DNA from 4 places in the Streptomyces sp. NPDC059816 genome. Region 1 is predicted to be linked to each of the others. Evidence: riboswitches for the same ligand, from Rfam matches in the RefSeq annotation. Region 1 holds a riboswitch; each other region holds the start of a gene.
The links. A riboswitch is a leader RNA that binds a small molecule or an ion and turns the genes downstream of it on or off. The one in region 1 is predicted to bind cyclic di-AMP.
Positions count from the first base shown of each region.

Region 2: another riboswitch for cyclic di-AMP. It lies ahead of ACFV88_RS10885 (M23 family metallopeptidase); the one in region 1 lies ahead of ACFV88_RS11385 (M23 family metallopeptidase).
Region 3: another riboswitch for cyclic di-AMP. It lies ahead of ACFV88_RS34690 (peptidoglycan DD-metalloendopeptidase family protein); the one in region 1 lies ahead of ACFV88_RS11385 (M23 family metallopeptidase).
Region 4: another riboswitch for cyclic di-AMP. It lies ahead of ACFV88_RS06285 (transglycosylase family protein); the one in region 1 lies ahead of ACFV88_RS11385 (M23 family metallopeptidase).

Region 1 is NZ_JBHWIQ010000007.1:19,584-23,786, reverse strand. Features, by position in the region: gene ACFV88_RS11390 (PP2C family protein-serine/threonine phosphatase) at 34-1,224, shown strand; cyclic di-AMP (ydaO/yuaA leader) riboswitch at 1,522-1,665, shown strand; gene ACFV88_RS11385 (M23 family metallopeptidase) at 1,677-2,780, shown strand; gene ACFV88_RS11380 (aldo/keto reductase) at 3,043-3,987, shown strand; gene ACFV88_RS11375 (ArsR/SmtB family transcription factor) at 3,994-4,203, opposite strand, start outside.
Region 2 is NZ_JBHWIQ010000006.1:216,359-220,561, forward strand. Features, by position in the region: gene ACFV88_RS10875 (HPr family phosphocarrier protein) at 99-380, shown strand; gene ACFV88_RS10880 (GntR family transcriptional regulator) at 574-1,269, opposite strand; gene ACFV88_RS10885 (M23 family metallopeptidase) at 1,511-2,302, opposite strand; cyclic di-AMP (ydaO/yuaA leader) riboswitch at 2,316-2,477, opposite strand; gene ACFV88_RS10890 (M16 family metallopeptidase) at 2,724-4,091, opposite strand; gene ACFV88_RS10895 (M16 family metallopeptidase) at 4,115-4,203, opposite strand, start outside.
Region 3 is NZ_JBHWIQ010000046.1:27,960-32,162, forward strand. Features, by position in the region: gene ACFV88_RS34675 (helix-turn-helix domain-containing protein) at 81-755, shown strand; gene ACFV88_RS34680 (DUF6126 family protein) at 752-931, shown strand; gene ACFV88_RS34685 (tyrosine-protein phosphatase) at 1,024-1,821, opposite strand; cyclic di-AMP (ydaO/yuaA leader) riboswitch at 2,288-2,442, shown strand; gene ACFV88_RS34690 (peptidoglycan DD-metalloendopeptidase family protein) at 2,447-3,472, shown strand; gene ACFV88_RS34695 (SGNH/GDSL hydrolase family protein) at 3,697-4,203, shown strand, end outside.
Region 4 is NZ_JBHWIQ010000003.1:331,424-335,626, forward strand. Features, by position in the region: gene eno (phosphopyruvate hydratase) at 1-409, opposite strand, end outside; gene ACFV88_RS06285 (transglycosylase family protein) at 823-1,575, opposite strand; cyclic di-AMP (ydaO/yuaA leader) riboswitch at 1,580-1,771, opposite strand; gene ACFV88_RS06290 (transglycosylase family protein) at 1,946-3,031, opposite strand; gene ACFV88_RS06295 (cytochrome P450) at 3,218-4,203, opposite strand, start outside.

The DNA of each region.
Region 1 (4,203 bases):
GGTGACGGGCACGGAGGCGGCGGGAGACGGTACGTGGGCCACGGAGGCGAGCCGACCGACGGTGCCGGGTCCCCCGACCCGGTGCCCGAACCCGTACCGGAGGCGGCGCCCGACCCCGTACCGGACCCGGTGCCCGGTACGGGCCGGCACCGTCGGACCGCTCGCCGGGGCCGCTGGTTCGTGCGGGTGCTGCCCGTCCTGCTGATCGTCATCGGACTGTTCTACGACGAGCTCACCCCGCTGCACCTCACCGCTTCCCCCCTCTTCGCCGCCGCACCGCTGGCCGCCGCGCCCTTCTACGGACGCCGCGGGACCGTGGCCGTCGGGCTGATGGCCTGCGCCGCCTCGGTGGGCGAGCGGTCCGCGGACGGCGGTCTGGCGCGGGCCGACGCCATCACCGACCTGGCGACCATCGTGACGGTGTCCGTGCTCGCCGTCGTCATCAACGGCCTCGCCCGGCGCAGCAACGCCCGGCTCGCCTCCGCACGGGAGATCGCGGAGGCCGCCCAGCGGGCCGTGCTGCCGGAGCCCGCCGACCGGATCGGCGGCCTCGACGTCGCCGCCCGCTACGAGGCCGCGCAGGCCGACGCGTCCATCGGGGGCGACCTGTACGCCGTGCAGGACACCCCGCACGGGGTCCGGCTGGTGGTCGGTGACGTGCGGGGCAAGGGGATCACCGCGGTCTCCGCGGTCGCGGTGCTCATCGGCGCGTTCCGGGAGGCCGCCGAGCAGGAAGCGACCCTGGAGGCCGTGGCCCGACGGCTGGAACGCGCCCTGGCCCGGGAGGGCACCCGTCGGCGCGGGGTCGACGACTTCGAGGGGTTCACCACCGCCGTCCTCGCCGAACTCCCGCACGGGCAGGACGTCGTACGGGTCCTCAACCGGGGGCACCCGCCGCCCCTGCTGCTCGCCCCGGACGGCTCCCTGACCGTCCTGGACCCGCGCCGCCCGGCGCTGCCCCTGGGCATGGCCGACCTCGGGGTGTGGCCCGACCGCTGCGAAGAGGCGCCCTTCCCCTCCGGTACGACCCTGCTCGGCTACACCGACGGACTCTCCGAAGCGCGGGACGCGCACGGAGAGTTCTACGACCCGGTGGCGCGGTTGCGCGGCCGGACCTTCCCCGGTCCGAACGCCCTGCTCGCCGTCGTCATCAACGACGTCGTCCAGCACACGGGGGGCGGCTCGGAGGACGACCTGGCGCTGCTCGCGGTCCGCCGGCCCTGAACACCCGGCACGCCACTCCTGCCACTCCTGTCACATCGTCACCCCGCCCGGGCCGCTCACTCACACCCCGTGACGGACCCCTCTCCGGCGATAACAACTGAGCCACCGTCAGAGAAAGTTCTCTGCGTCGGGGAATATTGTCCAACTGTCAACTCGCCCGGTTCCGCCCGCCCGTGTCCCGATAAGTCCCGGCCGTCGGCCGGAACGATCAACCGGAAACGCTTGGAATCCGGCCCCCGGGTCTATTAACGTTCGATAACGCAGCGCGGTCGTCCCAGCCGTCACCAGAGTCGGCGCCGTGCGCACGCGCCGAATTCCGCAAGGGAACCGGGGAACCACCACCATGGGGTGAATCGGGCAGCCTTTCCCCAAGGACGCCCGTAGGAGACCTTCCTGCTCCGAACCCGTCAGCTAACCCGGTAGGCGAGAAGGAAGGAAAGGAGTACGCCTCAGTGGCGTCCAATCGGCCTGCCCCCGAAGCTCCCTACGTGCCGAAATCGGCCGAGGACGGGGCCTCCTCCTCCCCCTACGGCCGGGTCTTCGGACCCGATGTGACCGAGGGCGAGACCCACGAGGTCTGGAACCCGACCGCCGACACCGTCCGACCCGTTCGTGGTCGGCACCGCGTCGCCAAGCAGCGCGGCGGACTCGCCCGCAGCTCCACCGTCCTCGGCGTCGGCGTCATCGCCGCGGTCGGCGCGGGCGGCATCGCCACCGCGCAGGGCGGCAAGCCGGCCGTGAAGATATCGATGCCCGACATCGGCTCGATCATGCCCGGCGACTCCTCCGCGGACACCGCCACCCAGGCCGCCGCACCCGCCGTCGCCCCGCTCACCGGCGCCGGCGTCACCAGCGCCGACACCGCCCAGGGCACCACCGACGCCGGCGAGGCCCTGCGCGCCCGCATCATGCAGCAGGCCGAGCAGCAGCAGGACCAGGCCGACAGCGCCACCCGCGCCGCCGCCGAGAAGGCCGCCGTGGAGAAGGCCGCCAAGGACGCCGCCGCCGCCGAGGCGAAGGTCGAGGCCAAGAAGGAAGCCGAGGCGAAGGCCAAGAAGGAAGCCGAGCGGAAGAAGAAGGAGGCCGAGCGCGCGAAGGCGGCGGCCGAGGCGAAGGCCAAGGCCGAGCGGGAACGCATCGCCAAGCTCGCCAAGAGCTTCTCCCTCCCCCTCTCCTCGTACACGCTGACCTCGACCTACGGGCAGTCCGGCGCGATGTGGTCCTCCGGTTCCCACACGGGTCTTGACTTCGCCGCCCCGACCGGCACCCCCCTGAAGGCCATCGGCAGCGGCACCATCACCGAGGCCGGCTGGTCCGGTTCGTACGGCTACCGCACCGTCCTCACCCTCAACGACGGCACCGAACTCTGGTACGCCCACCAGTCGTCGATCGGTGTGAGCGTCGGTCAGAAGGTCACCACCGGCGAGGTCATCGGCCGCGTCGGCGGCACCGGCAACGTCACCGGTGCCCACCTCCACCTGGAGGTCCACCCCGGCGGCGGCAGCGCGGGCATCGACCCGGCCGCCTACCTGCGCGGCAAGGGCCTCAGCCTCTAGTCAACCGGTCGACGGGCGGGCCGCGGTGGCGCGGGCCGGGCGGCGCCGGACGAAAGTCCGGCGCTCCGGCGCACCCCGCCCGCACACCCCGTACCCCCGTCCCCCACCGAGGCCGGGCACCGCCCACGTCCGGTGCGACGCACGGCCGCGAGGCGGGTCATCCCCCACGTCCGGGTGCCGACGGTCCTGGCGTTCACCCTCCGATGTCAGGGCCGCCGGTCCCCGGGAAGGGGCCGCGGGGGTCACGGTGTTGACTGGGGCCATGAGCACTTTGCGCCCGCTGGGCCCGTCCGGTATCGATGTCTTCCCGCTCGCCCTCGGCGGCAACGTCTTCGGTTGGACCGCGGACACCTCCCAGACCTTCGCCGTCCTCGACGCCTACGCGGGCGCCGGCGGCAACTTCGTCGACACCGCCGACTCCTACTCCGTCTGGGCGGACGGCAACCAGGGCGGCGAGTCCGAGTCCCTGATCGGCCGGTGGATGGCCGCGCGCGGCAACCGCGACGAGGTCGTCGTCGCCACCAAGGTCGGCGCCCACCCCGCCTACAAGGGCCTGTCGCCCACCACCATCAAGGCCGCCGCGGAGGCGTCCCTCACCCGGCTGGGCACCGACTACATCGACGTCTACTACACGCACTTCGACGACCTCTCCGTCCCCGTCGAGGACATCGTCACCGCCCTCGACGAGTTGGTCACCGCGGGCAAGGTGCGCGCCGTCGCTGCGTCCAACCTGACCCCCGAACGGCTCCAGGAGTCCCTCGACTTCTCCGACCGCGAGGGCCTGGCCCGGTACGCCGTCCTCCAGCCCGAGTACAACCTGGTCTCCCGGGACACCTACGAGGGCGGCCTCCAGCAGGTGGCCTCCCGCAACGGGCTCGCGTCCGTGCCCTACTTCGCCCTCGCCTCCGGCTTCCTCACCGGCAAGTACCGGCCCGGAGCGAGCGTCGACAGCGCGCGGTCCGGTTCGGCGGCCGCCCATCTGACGACCGTGCGCGGTCAGCGGGTGCTCGCCGCCCTCGACACGGTCGCCCGCGACCGCGGCGCCGAGGTCGCCACCATCGCCCTCGCCTGGCTGGCCTCCCGCCCGACCATCGCCGCTCCGCTGGCGAGCGCCCGCACCCCCGAACAGCTCACCGCTCTCCTCGCGATGGCGGACCTGGAGCTGACGGACGCGGAACTCTCCCTGTTGACGGAGGCGTCCGCCTGAGCCCGCTCAGCCCGGGGCGGGGGTGACGGGACCGGCCGCGGTGTCCAGCCCGAGGTGTCGGCGCAGTGCGTCCCGGCCCTCGGCGGTGACGGCGACGGCGCGGCTCGTGTCGACCCGGGTGATCCAGCCCCGGTCGAAGGCGTGCCGGCAGAACGCGGCGCCGACCGCACCCGCCAGATGGGGACGGCGCTCGGTGAGGTCCAGACAGGACCGCAC
Region 2 (4,203 bases), on a different contig from region 1:
TTCCGCCGGCCCTGGGGACGGGGGCCACTGCTGTGGGAGACTGGTCTAGACAACCGAACAGAGCCTTGCAACCTTGCGTACCCGAAGGGCAGCATCACATGGCTGAGCGCCGCGTCAACGTCGGTTGGGCCGAGGGTCTCCACGCCCGCCCCGCCTCCATCTTCGTCCGGGCGGCCTCGGCCACCGGCGTCCCCGTGACGATCGCCAAGGGCGACGCCGCCCCGGTCAACGCCGCCTCGATGCTGGCGGTCCTCGGGCTCGGTGCGCACGGCGGTGAGGAAGTCGTCCTCGCCTCCGAGGCGGAGGGCGCGGACGCGGCCCTGGACCGACTGGCCAAGCTGGTGGCCGAGGGCCTGGAGCAGCTTCCCGAAACGGTCTGACCGCGGTCCGCGCGTGGGTGTCCGTCGACATCGGGGGACACCCACGAAACCAGCGAATTACCGCGCCGCACATTCGGCGATGAATTCCCGGAAATCCCCGTGCGAATAAACGACACAAAGACACGGCGCATCCCGGTGAATTCCCTCGAAGCGCAGCGCCAGCGATTGACGGTCACATCGTTGCGGCCCTTTGTTACGGGACGACGCTTCCCGTGTTGACGGGATGTTTCGACGCCCCCGCGCGCCGGAGCGGCTCCGGGCGGCGCGCGACCTTGCGGCGGTGCGCCGCGATCCCGCGCTCCGTGTGCACGGCCATGAGCGCGCCGGCCCGCTCCGCGTCGCGCCGGGTCACCGCGTCGACGATCGCGCCGCGCTCCGTCCACTCCTCGGCGGGCCGCTGAGCGGGCTCGACCGTGTACATCCAGGCGGTCTTGTGCCGCACCTGGGTGAGCATGGCGATCAGCCCGTGGCTGGCGCACGCCTGGATCAGCGTCTCCTGGAACCAGCTGCCCAGGGCGCGCAGCTCGTCCCCGGTCCCGTTGCCCGCCCGCTCCTGGCCCAGGCGCACCAGTCCACGCAGCACCTTCAGATGGGCGTCCGTGCGCCGTTCGGCCGCGCGGGACGCCCCCAGGGGCTCCAGCAGCCGTCGCACGTCGAGCAGGTCGGCCGCCTCCCGGTCGGTCGGCTCGGCGACGCAGGCTCCCGCATGTCTGCGGGTGACCACGAACCCTTCGGCCTCCAGCGTGCGCAACGCCTCGCGCACCGGGACGCGGGAGACTCCGTAGCGGCGGGCGAGCACGTCTGCGGTGAGTCGGCTCCCACGCTCCAGTGCACCGCTGACGATGTCGTCCCGAATGGCCGTGCATACCGAATGGGCGGGAATGCGCATGGGGGGACCTCCGCTTCCGTGCCCGCGAAACGCGGTCGATCGACATTGATTCGGTGACTCTATTGCAGCTCGCCGGAAATTCCGACCGCTCTTCACCGTTCCCTGGAATTTCCGGACGGCGGATTACCCGCCGGCGACCGGGTACCGGGCGCTCGGCCGGTACCGCGCCCGCGGTCCGGGAACGGCGAAAGCCCCGGCCGGGGCCGGGGCTTTCGGTGGTGCCGTCCTGGGGGGGGGAGGCTCAGAGGGACACGCCGTGCGCGCGCAGGTAGGCGACGGGGTCGAGGTCGGAGCCGTACTCGGCGCTCGCCCGCGCCTCGAAGTGCAGGTGCGCCCCGGTCACGTTGCCGGTGGCACCGGCGAGGCCGATCTGCTGGCCCGCGGTGACCGACTGGCCCGCGGTGACGGCCACGGACGACAGGTGCGCGTACTGGGTGTAGGTGCCGTCGTGCATCTTGATGACGACGTTGTAGCCGTAGGCGCCGCCCCAGCCGGCCTCGACCACGGTGCCGTAGCCGACGGACTGGATCGGGGTGCCGGTGCCGGCGTGGAAGTCGATGCCGGTGTGGGTACCGGAGGACCAGATGCTGCCGCCCGCGCCGTAGGAGGTGGAGACGTGGCCACCGGCGACGGGGCTGACGTAGGTCGTCAGGCGCTTGCGCTCGGCCTCGCGGGCCGCCCGCTCCTCGGCCTCGCGCTCCTTGGCGGCCTCGGCCTCGGCCCGGCGCTTCTGCTCGGCGAGGCGCTGCTTGGTCTCCGCCTCGACGAGCTTCTGGGCGGCGGCCTCGTCGGCGGCGATCTGCTGCACCGCGGCCTGGGTGTCGATCTCGTCGGCGACGGCGTCCCCGATGGAGATCGTCTTGGTGAGCCCCGTGTCCTCCAGGGGGGAGGGCTCGTCGACGGCCATGGCGGGGGAGGCGAGGGTGCCGATGACACCGGTGGTGGTCAGCGTGGCGACGCCCGCGACGTTGGCGGTGGTGCGCGACATGCGCGTCGGACGACGGTGCTTCCCGGTGGCGCGGGTGAACGCCATGAAGTGGGTGGTCCTTTCCTTCCTTCTCGCCTACCGGGTTAGCTGACGGGTTCGGAGCAGGAAGGTCTCCTACGGACCCCCTCCGCGTGGCGACGGGCGTCCGATTCACCCCAGGGACGGTTGGGTCCCCGGCTCCCCTGGCTCGCGCTGTACGGGGACTCGGCGATGACTGTCCGGTGCCGCGGCTGCGGCGTACCGCACGACGGGCAGTCGACCTGACGCTAAGCCGGAGATCATTCCCACGACAAACGGATCGGCGGTTTTGTTGCGCACGCCACACCGCGGAACGCAACGTCCGACGCTTTCGGGACATCCGGCCCCGGCGCCCGGGGGCACCGCACTGACGGTGCGTGAAACGCCTGCCGGACACACGAAGGTGCCGTCCCGTCGGACGACGGAACGGCACCCAGCGCGGTCGCTGCTAGCCGGAGACGACCGTGACCTCGCCGATGCCGAGGGCCTTCACCGGCTCCTCGATCTGCGTCGCGTCGCCGACCAGCACCGTCACCAGACGCTCCACCGGGAAGGCGTTCACGACGGCCGCCGTGGCCTCCACGGTGCCGGTGGCGGCGAGCCGCTGGTACAGCAGCCCCTGGTAGTCGTCGGGGAGTTCCTGCTCGACCTGGTCGGCGAGGGTGCCCGCGACGGCCCCGGCCGTCTCGTACTTCAGCGGGGCGACGCCCACCAGGTTCTGCACCGCGACGTCCCGTTCGGCGTCCGTCAGCCCTTCGCCGGCGAGCGTGCGCAGGACCTTCCACAGGTCCTCCAGCGCGGGCCCGGTCGACGCCGTGTCCACGGAACCGGAGATGCCGAGCAGCGCCGCGCCCGTGCCGTTCGCCGTCGAGCGCAGCACCTGGGCGAAGGCCCGCACGCCGTACGTGTAGCCCTTCTCCTCGCGCAGCACGCGGTCCAGTCGCGAGGTGAGCGTGCCGCCCAGGCAGTAGGTGCCGAGGACCTGGGCCGGCCACACCCGGTCGTGCCGGTCGGCCCCGAGACGGCCGATCAGCACCTGGGTCTGGACCGCACCCGGCCGGTCCACGATGAAGACCCGGCCGCTGTCGTCGGCGGTCACCGGGGGCACCAGGCGGGGGGTCGCCGGACCGCCCGTCCAGGCCCCCAGGGTGTCCGCGAGGACCGCGTCGACGTCGACGCCGGTGAAGTCGCCCACGATGACGGCGGTCGCCGTGGCGGGCCGCACGTTCTTCTCGTAGAGGGCGCGCACGGCGGCCGAGTCGATCGCCGCGACGGTCTCCTCGGAGCCCTGGCGCGGGCGGGACATCCGGACGTCCGCGGGGAACAGCTGCTTGTACAGCTCCTTGGCCGCGCGCCGGCCAGGGTTGGCCGTCTCGTGCGGGATCTCGTCCAGGCGGTTGCGGACCAGGCGCTCGATCTCGCTGTCGGCGAAGGCCGGCGCGCGCAGGGCGTCGGCGAGCAGCCCGAGGGCCTTCGGCAGCCGGGAGGCGGGCACTTCGAGGGAGATCCGGACACAGGGGTGGTCGGCGTGCGCGTCGAGGGTGGCGCCGCAGCGCTCCAGCTCGGCGGCGAACTCCTCGGCCGTGTGCTTGTCGGTGCCCTCGGAGAACGCCCGCGCCATGATGGTGGCGACTCCGTCGAGGCCGGCCGGCTCCACGTCCAGCGGGCTGTCCAGCAGCACCTCCACGGCGACGACCTGCTGTCCGGGGCGGTCGCAGCGCAGCACGGTCAGGCCGTTGCCCAGCGTCTGGCGGGCGGGCTCGGGGAAGGCCCAGGGGCGGGCGTCACCGGGCTGCGGCTGGGGGTGGAAGTCCATGGTCACGACTGGCTGGGCCTCGGTCACTTGGCCGCCTCCTCGTCTGCGTTCTCGTCGGCCCCGGCGTCGGCGGCACCGTCCGCGTCGGGCTCCGGGTGGTCCAGCGGCTCGT
Region 3 (4,203 bases), on a different contig from region 1:
CGTGCGGTTCTTGACCTTCGACTTTTACCTCCCAGGCAAGAGATTTGCCCGGGAGGCATTTTTCTGGCTCAATCGATGACATGAACCCCTCCGAGTCGACTCCCCACGAGGAGCCGCAGCCCACCGCCGGGTCCCCCGACCCGGCCGGTGGCCCCGGTGGCGAGCTGCCCGTCGTGGCCCCCCGACTGCGGGAGCGCCGGCGGGGCGCCGGACTGACGCTGGAGGCCGCGGCCGCCTCGGCCGGGCTGTCCCCGGCCCATCTGTCCCGACTGGAGACCGGCCGTCGGCAGCCCTCGCTGCCCATGCTGCTGTCGCTCGCCCGTGTCTACGGGACCACCGTCTCCGAACTGCTCGGCGAGACCGTCGCCGACCGGGAGGCGATCGTCGAGTCCGCCACCATGGAACCCACCCGCGCCGGCGGCTGGACCTACTGGCAGGCCGGCGCCCCCGGCCGGGGCATGCAGGCCCTGCGCGTCCGAGTGCCGTACGGCACCCAGGGCGACATCGTGCGGGTGCACCCCGGCGAGGAGTGGCTGTACGTCCTGTCCGGACGGCTGCGGCTGCGACTCGGGGACAGCACCCATGTGCTCGCGCCCGGCGACAGCGCGCACTTCGACTCGCTGACCCCGCACCGGATCGGCGCCGCCGACGAGGACGGGACCGACCTCCTCTTCGTGCACACCTTGTTGCAGAGCCCGACCGCCGCGCTGTGCCTAGGCCCGACGGACGTCCACACCCCGGGAGACTTCCGATGACCGAGCCCCTTCCCCCCACCGACCCGGCGGCGCCCCCGGCGGTCGAGCCGGTCCGGCGCCCGCGCATCGAGGACAAGATGCCGCCGAGCATCTGGATCCGACTGCTCATCTACGTCGCGGTCGGCCACCTCGTCGCCGCCTTCATCTGGCTGCTGTTCGAGGTCGGAGCCAAGTGAGCTGATCCGCCCCGGGTCCGGTACCCCGGTGCTGGACGCGCCGGGCTCCCGGTGCCCGCGCCCCGCGGTGCACCGGGAGCCCGGCGTTGACGTCAGTCGAGCAGACGGGACCGGAGGCGGTCGCGCAGGTCCGGCGTGAGCCCGATGGCCCGAGCGAGGTAGGCGTCCGTGCCGCCCCAACATCGATCGATGCTGTCGAAGGCCGCCGCCAGGTACTCCGAGCGGGCGTCGAACAGCGGGCTCAGCAGCTCCATCACCTCCGGCGCGTACCCGTCGACCGCGTCCGCGCTGCGCTGCACCCGGTACCGGCGGTGCGCGGCGTTGGACTTCAGGTAGTCCTCCTCGATCGCGTCCCGTTCGACGCCGAGTGCGAGCAGGGTGACGGCGATGGACAGGCCCGCCCGGTCCTTGCCCGCCGCACAGTGCATGAGCGCCGGCACGCTGTCCTGCGCGACCGCCCGCAGCACCCGTGCGTGCTCCGCGGTCCGCTCCTCGATCAGCACGCGGTACGACGTGACCATCTGCTCGACCGCCCGCCCCCCGGCCAGGAGGTCACGGAGCTGGGCCAGGTCGCCCCGGCGCACCATCCGCCAGAACTCCGCGCCGTCGGCCGGGTCGCTCAGCGGCAGGTTGACGTTGCGCACGCCGGGCAGTTCCACGTCATGGCCGTCGAGCCCGCGGTCGGCGTCGTTGCGGAAGTCGAAGATCGTGTGCAGCCCCAGCCCGGTCAGGTACCGACGGTCCTCGTCGGTCGCGTGGGCGAGGTGGCCGCTGCGGAACAGCACCCCGTGTCGGACCCGCCTGCCGTCCGCGGTCGGCAGACCACCCAGATCACGGAAGTTGCGCACGCCGGTCAGTTCGGGCTCGGTGGACGGGATCTGCTGCGTCACGGGGGCTCCTCCCAATCCCCCGCCGGCGCCGTCCGTCGGCGGGGCGCTTCAGACGATACGACATCACTTGCTCGGACAATCACCCTGCACGAGGGCTTTTGTTGGTGATCCCGAGTCATGTCATGCATGAGGGAATCCACCAGTGAAAGGGTGATTTGCGCCTTTGGTCGGATTGAGTGGCTTTGATGTAACTGGCCATGAAATAAGGCGCCCCAGGGGCATGCGTCGTGACCGGGATCATAGTCGTCACAGTGGGTGGTGATCACCGGTTCGCCGGCTGCCCGCCCCGGCCCGGGAATTGGCATCCGGTCACCCTGCCGCCATCGACGCAGGGTGACCGGAACGGACGGCGAGGATCAAGAAACCGCAGGCCGCTGACGGGTGCTCGGTTGTCCGGGCCGTTGCCGCTCGCTTAGCGTCACGCTCACTCCGGGCGGACGCCTAGTCCTGCCGCCGCTCGGTAGCCCCATCTCACCACCCGACATCGGCAGGAGCGGGGAACCCACACGCAGTACGCCGCATCCGGGCGACCGGACCGGCTCGGGGTGAAGCCGCGCGAGCGCGGCCGGGCAGCTCCAGCCCGAACCCGACAGCTCACCTCGTAGGCGCCGGAGAGGAACGCACCATGCCCGCGACGGGAAAGCACCGCCGCCCCAAGTCCGCCCGGCTCGTCCGGACGATCGCCATCACCGGAACCGGCGGCGCGGCAGCCCTTGCCCTGCCGCTGATCGGCGCCACCCAGGCCCAGGCCGCGACCCAGTCCGCCCCCGGGCTCGCCCCCGTGACCTCGGTCGCCGTGGCGGCCCAGGCCGCCCCCGAGGCGCCCGCGCAGCAGCGCGCCGAGCTCACGACCTACTCCGTCAAGGTCGGCGACCACCTGTCGAAGATCGCTGACGACCAGGACCTGCGCGGCGGTTGGCAGCGGCTGTACCAGGACAACCGGACCGCCGTCGGATCGAACCCCGATCTGATCACCCCCGGCCTCAAGCTCACCCTCGGCGGCAAGGCCGCAGCCACGGCCACCGCGCCGAAGCCGGCAGCTCCGAAGCCCGCTGCTCCCCGGGCCGCCGAACCGAAGGCCGCCGAACCGAAGGCAGCTGAGCCGAAGGCCGCCGCTCCCGAGGCGACCGGGCCCAAGGCCGTGCAGCCCGAGCAGGCGGCCCCCGCGGCCCCCGCCGCCCCGAAGCCCGCCGCCCCGAAGGCCGTGCCCGTCGCGGCCCAGGCGCCGGCCGCCACCGCGAGCGCCGGCGGCTACACGCTGCCGGTCGCGAGTGGTGTGGGCACGCCGTACCGCGCCTCCGGCAGCATGTGGTCCAGCGGTTACCACACCGGCGTCGACTTCAGCGTCCCCTCCGGTACCCCGCTCAAGGCCGTCGGTCCCGGCACCGTCGTCTCCGCCGGTTGGGCGGGCGCCTACGGCAACCAGGTCGTCATCCAGCTCGCCGACGGCAAGTACGCCCAGTACGCCCACCTCTCGCAGCTCGGGGTCTCCGCCGGCCAGTCCGTCTCGGGCGGCCAGCAGATCGGCACCGCGGGCTCCACCGGCAACAGCACCGGACCGCACCTGCACTTCGAGATCCGCACCTCCCCGGCCTACGGCTCCGACATCGACCCGCTGTCCTACCTGCGGTCGAAGGGCGTCGCGATCTGACCCCCGCGGCCACCGGCCGCACCAGCCCACGCGGGGCCGTATCGGCGGATACGGCCCCGCGTCGCATGTCGGCAGCGGTGCCGAGCGGTGCCGAGCGGTGCGGGGGAACCGCTATTCCCGACTCGACGAAATGAGTCGCATGGCTTTTATCACGTGCCGTCAAGCCCCAATGGCGCATTATTACGGTGGCGTAGGTCACGTGGGGAGGTGAAAAATGGGCCGACGTGACAGCAGAGTCGACATTCCTCGCCCTTGACGACATCCGGTCCTACGCAGCCGTCGGCGACAGCTTCACGGAAGGTGTCGGAGACCCCGGCCCCGACGGTACGTTCGTGGGATGGGCCGACCGGCTGGCCGTCCTCCTCGGCGACCGGCTACCCGAGCCCACCTTCCGCTACGCCAACCTCGCCGTCCGCGGCAGACTCCTCGATCAGATCGTCGAGGAGCAGATCCCCCGGGCCCGGCAACTCGCGCCCGACCTGGTGACCTTCAGCGCGGGCGGCAACGACATCATCCGACCGGGCACCGACCCCGACGAGGTGGCCGAGCGGTTCGAACGGGCCGTCGCCGATCTGGCCTCGTCCGTCGGCACGGTCATGGTCACCACCGGCTTCGACACCCGCGGCGTCCCCCTCCTCAAGCACCTGCGCGGCAAGATCGCCACCTACAACGGCCACGTACGGGCCATCGCCGACCGCTACGACTGCCCCGTCCTCGACCTGTGGTCCCTG
Region 4 (4,203 bases), on a different contig from region 1:
GGCCGCCCAGGTAGCGGAACAGCGGCAGGTCGCTGGCCTCGGAGGCGGCGTGCGCGACGGCGAGCGAGACGCCGAGGATGGCGTTGGCGCCGAGCGAGGACTTGTCCGGGGTGGCGTCCAGGTCGAACATGGCCTGGTCGATCAGGCGCTGCTCGGTGGCGTCGTAACCGACGAGCTCCGGGCCGATCTGCTCGATGACCGCGAGGACGGCCTTCTCGACGCCCTTGCCGCCGTAGCGGTTGGCGTCACCGTCACGCAGCTCCAGGGCCTCGAAGGCGCCCGTGGAGGCGCCGGACGGTACGGCGGCACGGCCGGTGCTGCCGTCATCGAGGCCCACCTCGACCTCGACCGTGGGATTGCCTCGGGAGTCCAGGATTTCCCGGGCTACGACGACGTCGATGGACGGCACGAGCATCTCCTTCTGGGATGTGACGCAGTGATGCGGGGCCGGTGGCCCCGCCGCCCCTGAGCCTAACGGCCCCCGGGACTTCGGCCACCCGGCCGCCCGGCTCGTGGACAAACGGAAACCAAATTGTTCCGTCGGCAAACAAATGTGCTCGGGGTCCTTCACCTGAGCTCCGGGGCCCGGCCCCGTTCGCGACGGAACGCGGGGCCGGTCGGACCCGGCCGGCCGGGGACGCACCGCCGCCCCGGTGCACGGGGGCGGCGCACCGGGGCGGACTGACCCGAGGGGACGGGTACCCGGCCGGGCCGGGGCGCGGCCCGGGACCGGGGGTGCGGCTCACGGCCGGGGCGGGCCGGAGCCGGGAGTGGTCCCGTGGGGCCCGTCGGGCCCGGAGGGGACTACCGGTTCAGTGGGGGTCAGGAGAGGTGGAGCTGCTGGCCCGGGTAGATGAAGTCGGCGTCGTCGACGATGTCGTCGTTCAGCTCGTACAGCTTCTGCCAGCCGCCCTTGACGCCCTCGGCCTCGGCGATGGCGCTGAGCGAGTCGCCGCTGACGACCTTGTACTCGCCGTCGCCCTTCGCGACCTTCTTGCCGGTCGGGGTCTCGACCGTCTTGGTCGGCGCGGCCGGCTTGGCGGGCTGCGCCGGGGCGGCCGGGGCGCGGTCCTCGGCACGGGAGGCGCGCTGCTCGGTCTGCTGCGGCTGCTGCTGCTTCGGCTGAGCCTGCTGCACGGGGGCGCTCTGCTGCGGCTGCTGGGTCTGCGGCTTGGGCTGCTCGGCGGCGCCGCCACCGTAGGGGGCGCTGGAGAGGCCGACGCCACAGCTCGGCCAGGCACCCTTGCCCTGGCCGGCGAGGACCTTCTCGGCTATCTCGATCTGCTGGGCCTTGGTGGCCAGGTTCGCGGTGGGCGCGTACTTGGTTCCGCCGAAGGCGGCCCAGGTGGAGGCGGAGAACTGGACGCCGCCGTAGTAACCGTTGCCGGTGTTGATGGACCAGTTGCCGCCCGACTCGCACTGGGCGACGCGGTCCCACTCGGCGGCGGTGGCGGCGGACGCACTGGTCGCCGTCAGCAGCGGGGCGGCGACGGCCGCTCCGGTGACCCCCGCGAGGGTGACGATACGAGTGGCCTTGCTGGGCTTGCGGTGCTTGCCCTTACCGGAAAGCAGCATGAAGACATCCCCTCACCGACGCCATACGAGGTGAGCTGTCGGGTTCGGGCCGAGTGAGTGCCCGGCCGCGCGTCCAGCGCGCGGCTCCACCCCTAGCCGTCCGGTCGCCTCCCGGGGAGTCTCGATCGACTCCCCGAACGACCCCGTCCGGCACTTACCTTGGGTCCCCCGCTCCTGCCCACGGCGCTTCACGCGTCGACTTTTCCCGAACTTCCGTCGGCAGGATTCGGCGTGACGGAGGTCGGTGCCCGCATTGGCGAACGGCCCTGACCGTAGGCATGGGGCGGGCGGAAACTCAAAGCTCAGCCGGGTTGATGAGACCCATGTCTCACTTCCGCCCCACACCTCAAAACGGACATTAAGGAGCGAACTACTGCTTCTTTTCGGGCGCTTCGGGCGCCAGGTCAAGGCTCTGGCCAGGGAGGATGAGGTCGGGGTCGGTTCCGACGGTGCCCTTGTTGCCGTCGTAGAGGGTCGACCAACCCCCTTCGACGCCCTGGGAGTCGGCGATCGCCGACAGGTTGTCACCGGACTGCACCGTGTACGACTTGTCCAGTTCGTCACGGGATGCACTGCTGCGCGAGGCGTGCTCCGCCGCACTGTCGCCCTCCCGGGAGGCGACGGCCTCCTCGGCCGCCGGGGCGCCGCGGTGACGGCCCGAACCGTCCTTCGCCTCCGTCCCCGTCGATGCGCCCGTGGTCGCGTCGGAGGCGCCGGGCGAGGGGGACGACGAGCCGGGCAGACCCGACTCGCTCCCGGTACCCGTACCGGGCGTCCCGTCTCCCGGGTCGCTGCTCGACGAGGACTCGCCGGGGGACGCCTCGGACGACGGGGAGGAACTCGACGAGCCCGAGGGGTCGGCGGAGTCCGAGGGTCCCGAAGAACCCGTGGCGCCGGGGGAGGTGGCGCCGTCGGAGGGAGCGGCGGAACCGGAGGCGCCCTCCGAAGCGCTCGGCGAGGTCGAGGAACCGGGTTCCGTCGTCTCCACCGGTCGGGGGGTCTGGGACGCGGGCCGGTCCGCGGTGGAACGGGACGCGTCCGACTTGCCGGCGGCCACCCCGCCCGGGGCGGTGTCGATGACCGCGCTGCCCTTGTTGCCCTTGTCGGACTTGGACGGAACGCCCGGGTCGACGGCCGCCGCCGGGCCGCCCTTGACGAGGCCCACGGCTTCGCCGCACCCCGGCCAGGCGGCGGGTCCCTGCGCGGCCAGGATGCGCTCGCCCACGGTGATCTGCTGGGACCGGCTGGCCTGGTCGGGGCTGACCGCGTAGGTGAGCCCGCCGTGCTTCTCCCACGCCTCCTGGGTGAGCTGGAGACCGCCGTAGAAGCCGTTGGCGTCGTTCGCGCTCCACGCGCCGCCGCTCTCGCACTCCGCGAGTCGGTCCCAGGTCGCTGCCTCCGCCGCGGTCGCACCGCTCGCACCGAGCAGCGGGAGGACGATCGCGGAGCTGGTCACCCCGGCCGCAACGACCAGAGGGGGGGCCTGTCGGGGGCGTCGATGACGACCGTTCCCGGAGAGCATGCGGTGGCCTTTCGTACGACAGCAGGACCGAACACGGCGGCTGGGGGCGGCCGATTCGTCGTGAAGGTAGCCGGAGTCGAACGCCTGTCACAAGTCAATGCAGCGCAGATCACGCAGGCATCACGGAACTGATCTGACGTCACCACTGCTGGTCACGGCGGCCGGGGCGAACCGCACGGGCAACGTCCGCAGGCCCCGCATGATCAGGCCGCCGCGCCACCGCAATTCCTCCGGAGCAGCGGCCAGTTGCAGGTCAGGCAGCCTGCGCAGCAGCGTGACCAGCGCGGCGCGGCCCTCCAACCGGGCCAGTGGCGCGCCGAGGCAGTAGTGGATTCCATGGCCGTATCCGAGGTGCGGATTGTCGCGCCGGGTCAGGTCCAGGGTGTCGGGCCGGTCGAAGCGGGCCGGGTCGCGGTCCGCCGCGGCGAGCACCACCAGCACCGGGTCCCCCCGCTCGATGTCCCGACCGCCCAGGCGCAGCGGTTCGGTGGCGAACCGCCAGGTGGCCATCTCCACCGGGCCGTCGAACCGCAACAGCTCCTCGACCGCCGTGTCCAGCAGCGGGGAGCCCTCCCCCTCCTCGGCCAGCGACCGCTGGAGCAGCGCCCGCTGTTCGGGGTGGGTGAGCAGGGCGAAGGTGCCGTTGCCGATGAGGTTCACGGTGGTCTCGAACCCGGCGAACAGCAGGATGAACGCCATCGCCGCCGCTTCGCCCTCGGTGAGGTGCTCGCCGTGGTCCGAGGCGCGGATCAGACCCGAGATCAGGTCGTCGTCGCCCGCTTCGCCGAGGGTCTCGCGCTTGCGGTGGATCAGCTCCACCAGATAGCCGCGCATCTTCTTCACCGAGCGGGCGACACCGCCCCGGGGGCCGCCGCCGTGGCGGATCATCATGCCCGCCCAGTCCCGGAAGTCGTCCTGGTCCTCGGCGGGCACGCCCAGCAGGTCACAGATGGCGTAGATGGGCAGCGGGAACGCGAACTCGTGGATGAGGTCCGCTTCGCCGCGCTCGGCGAAACCGTCGATGAGGCGGTCCGTCAGCTGCTGCACCCGGGGCGCGAACGCGGCCACCCGACGCGGGGTGAACGCCTTGGAGACCAGACGCCGCA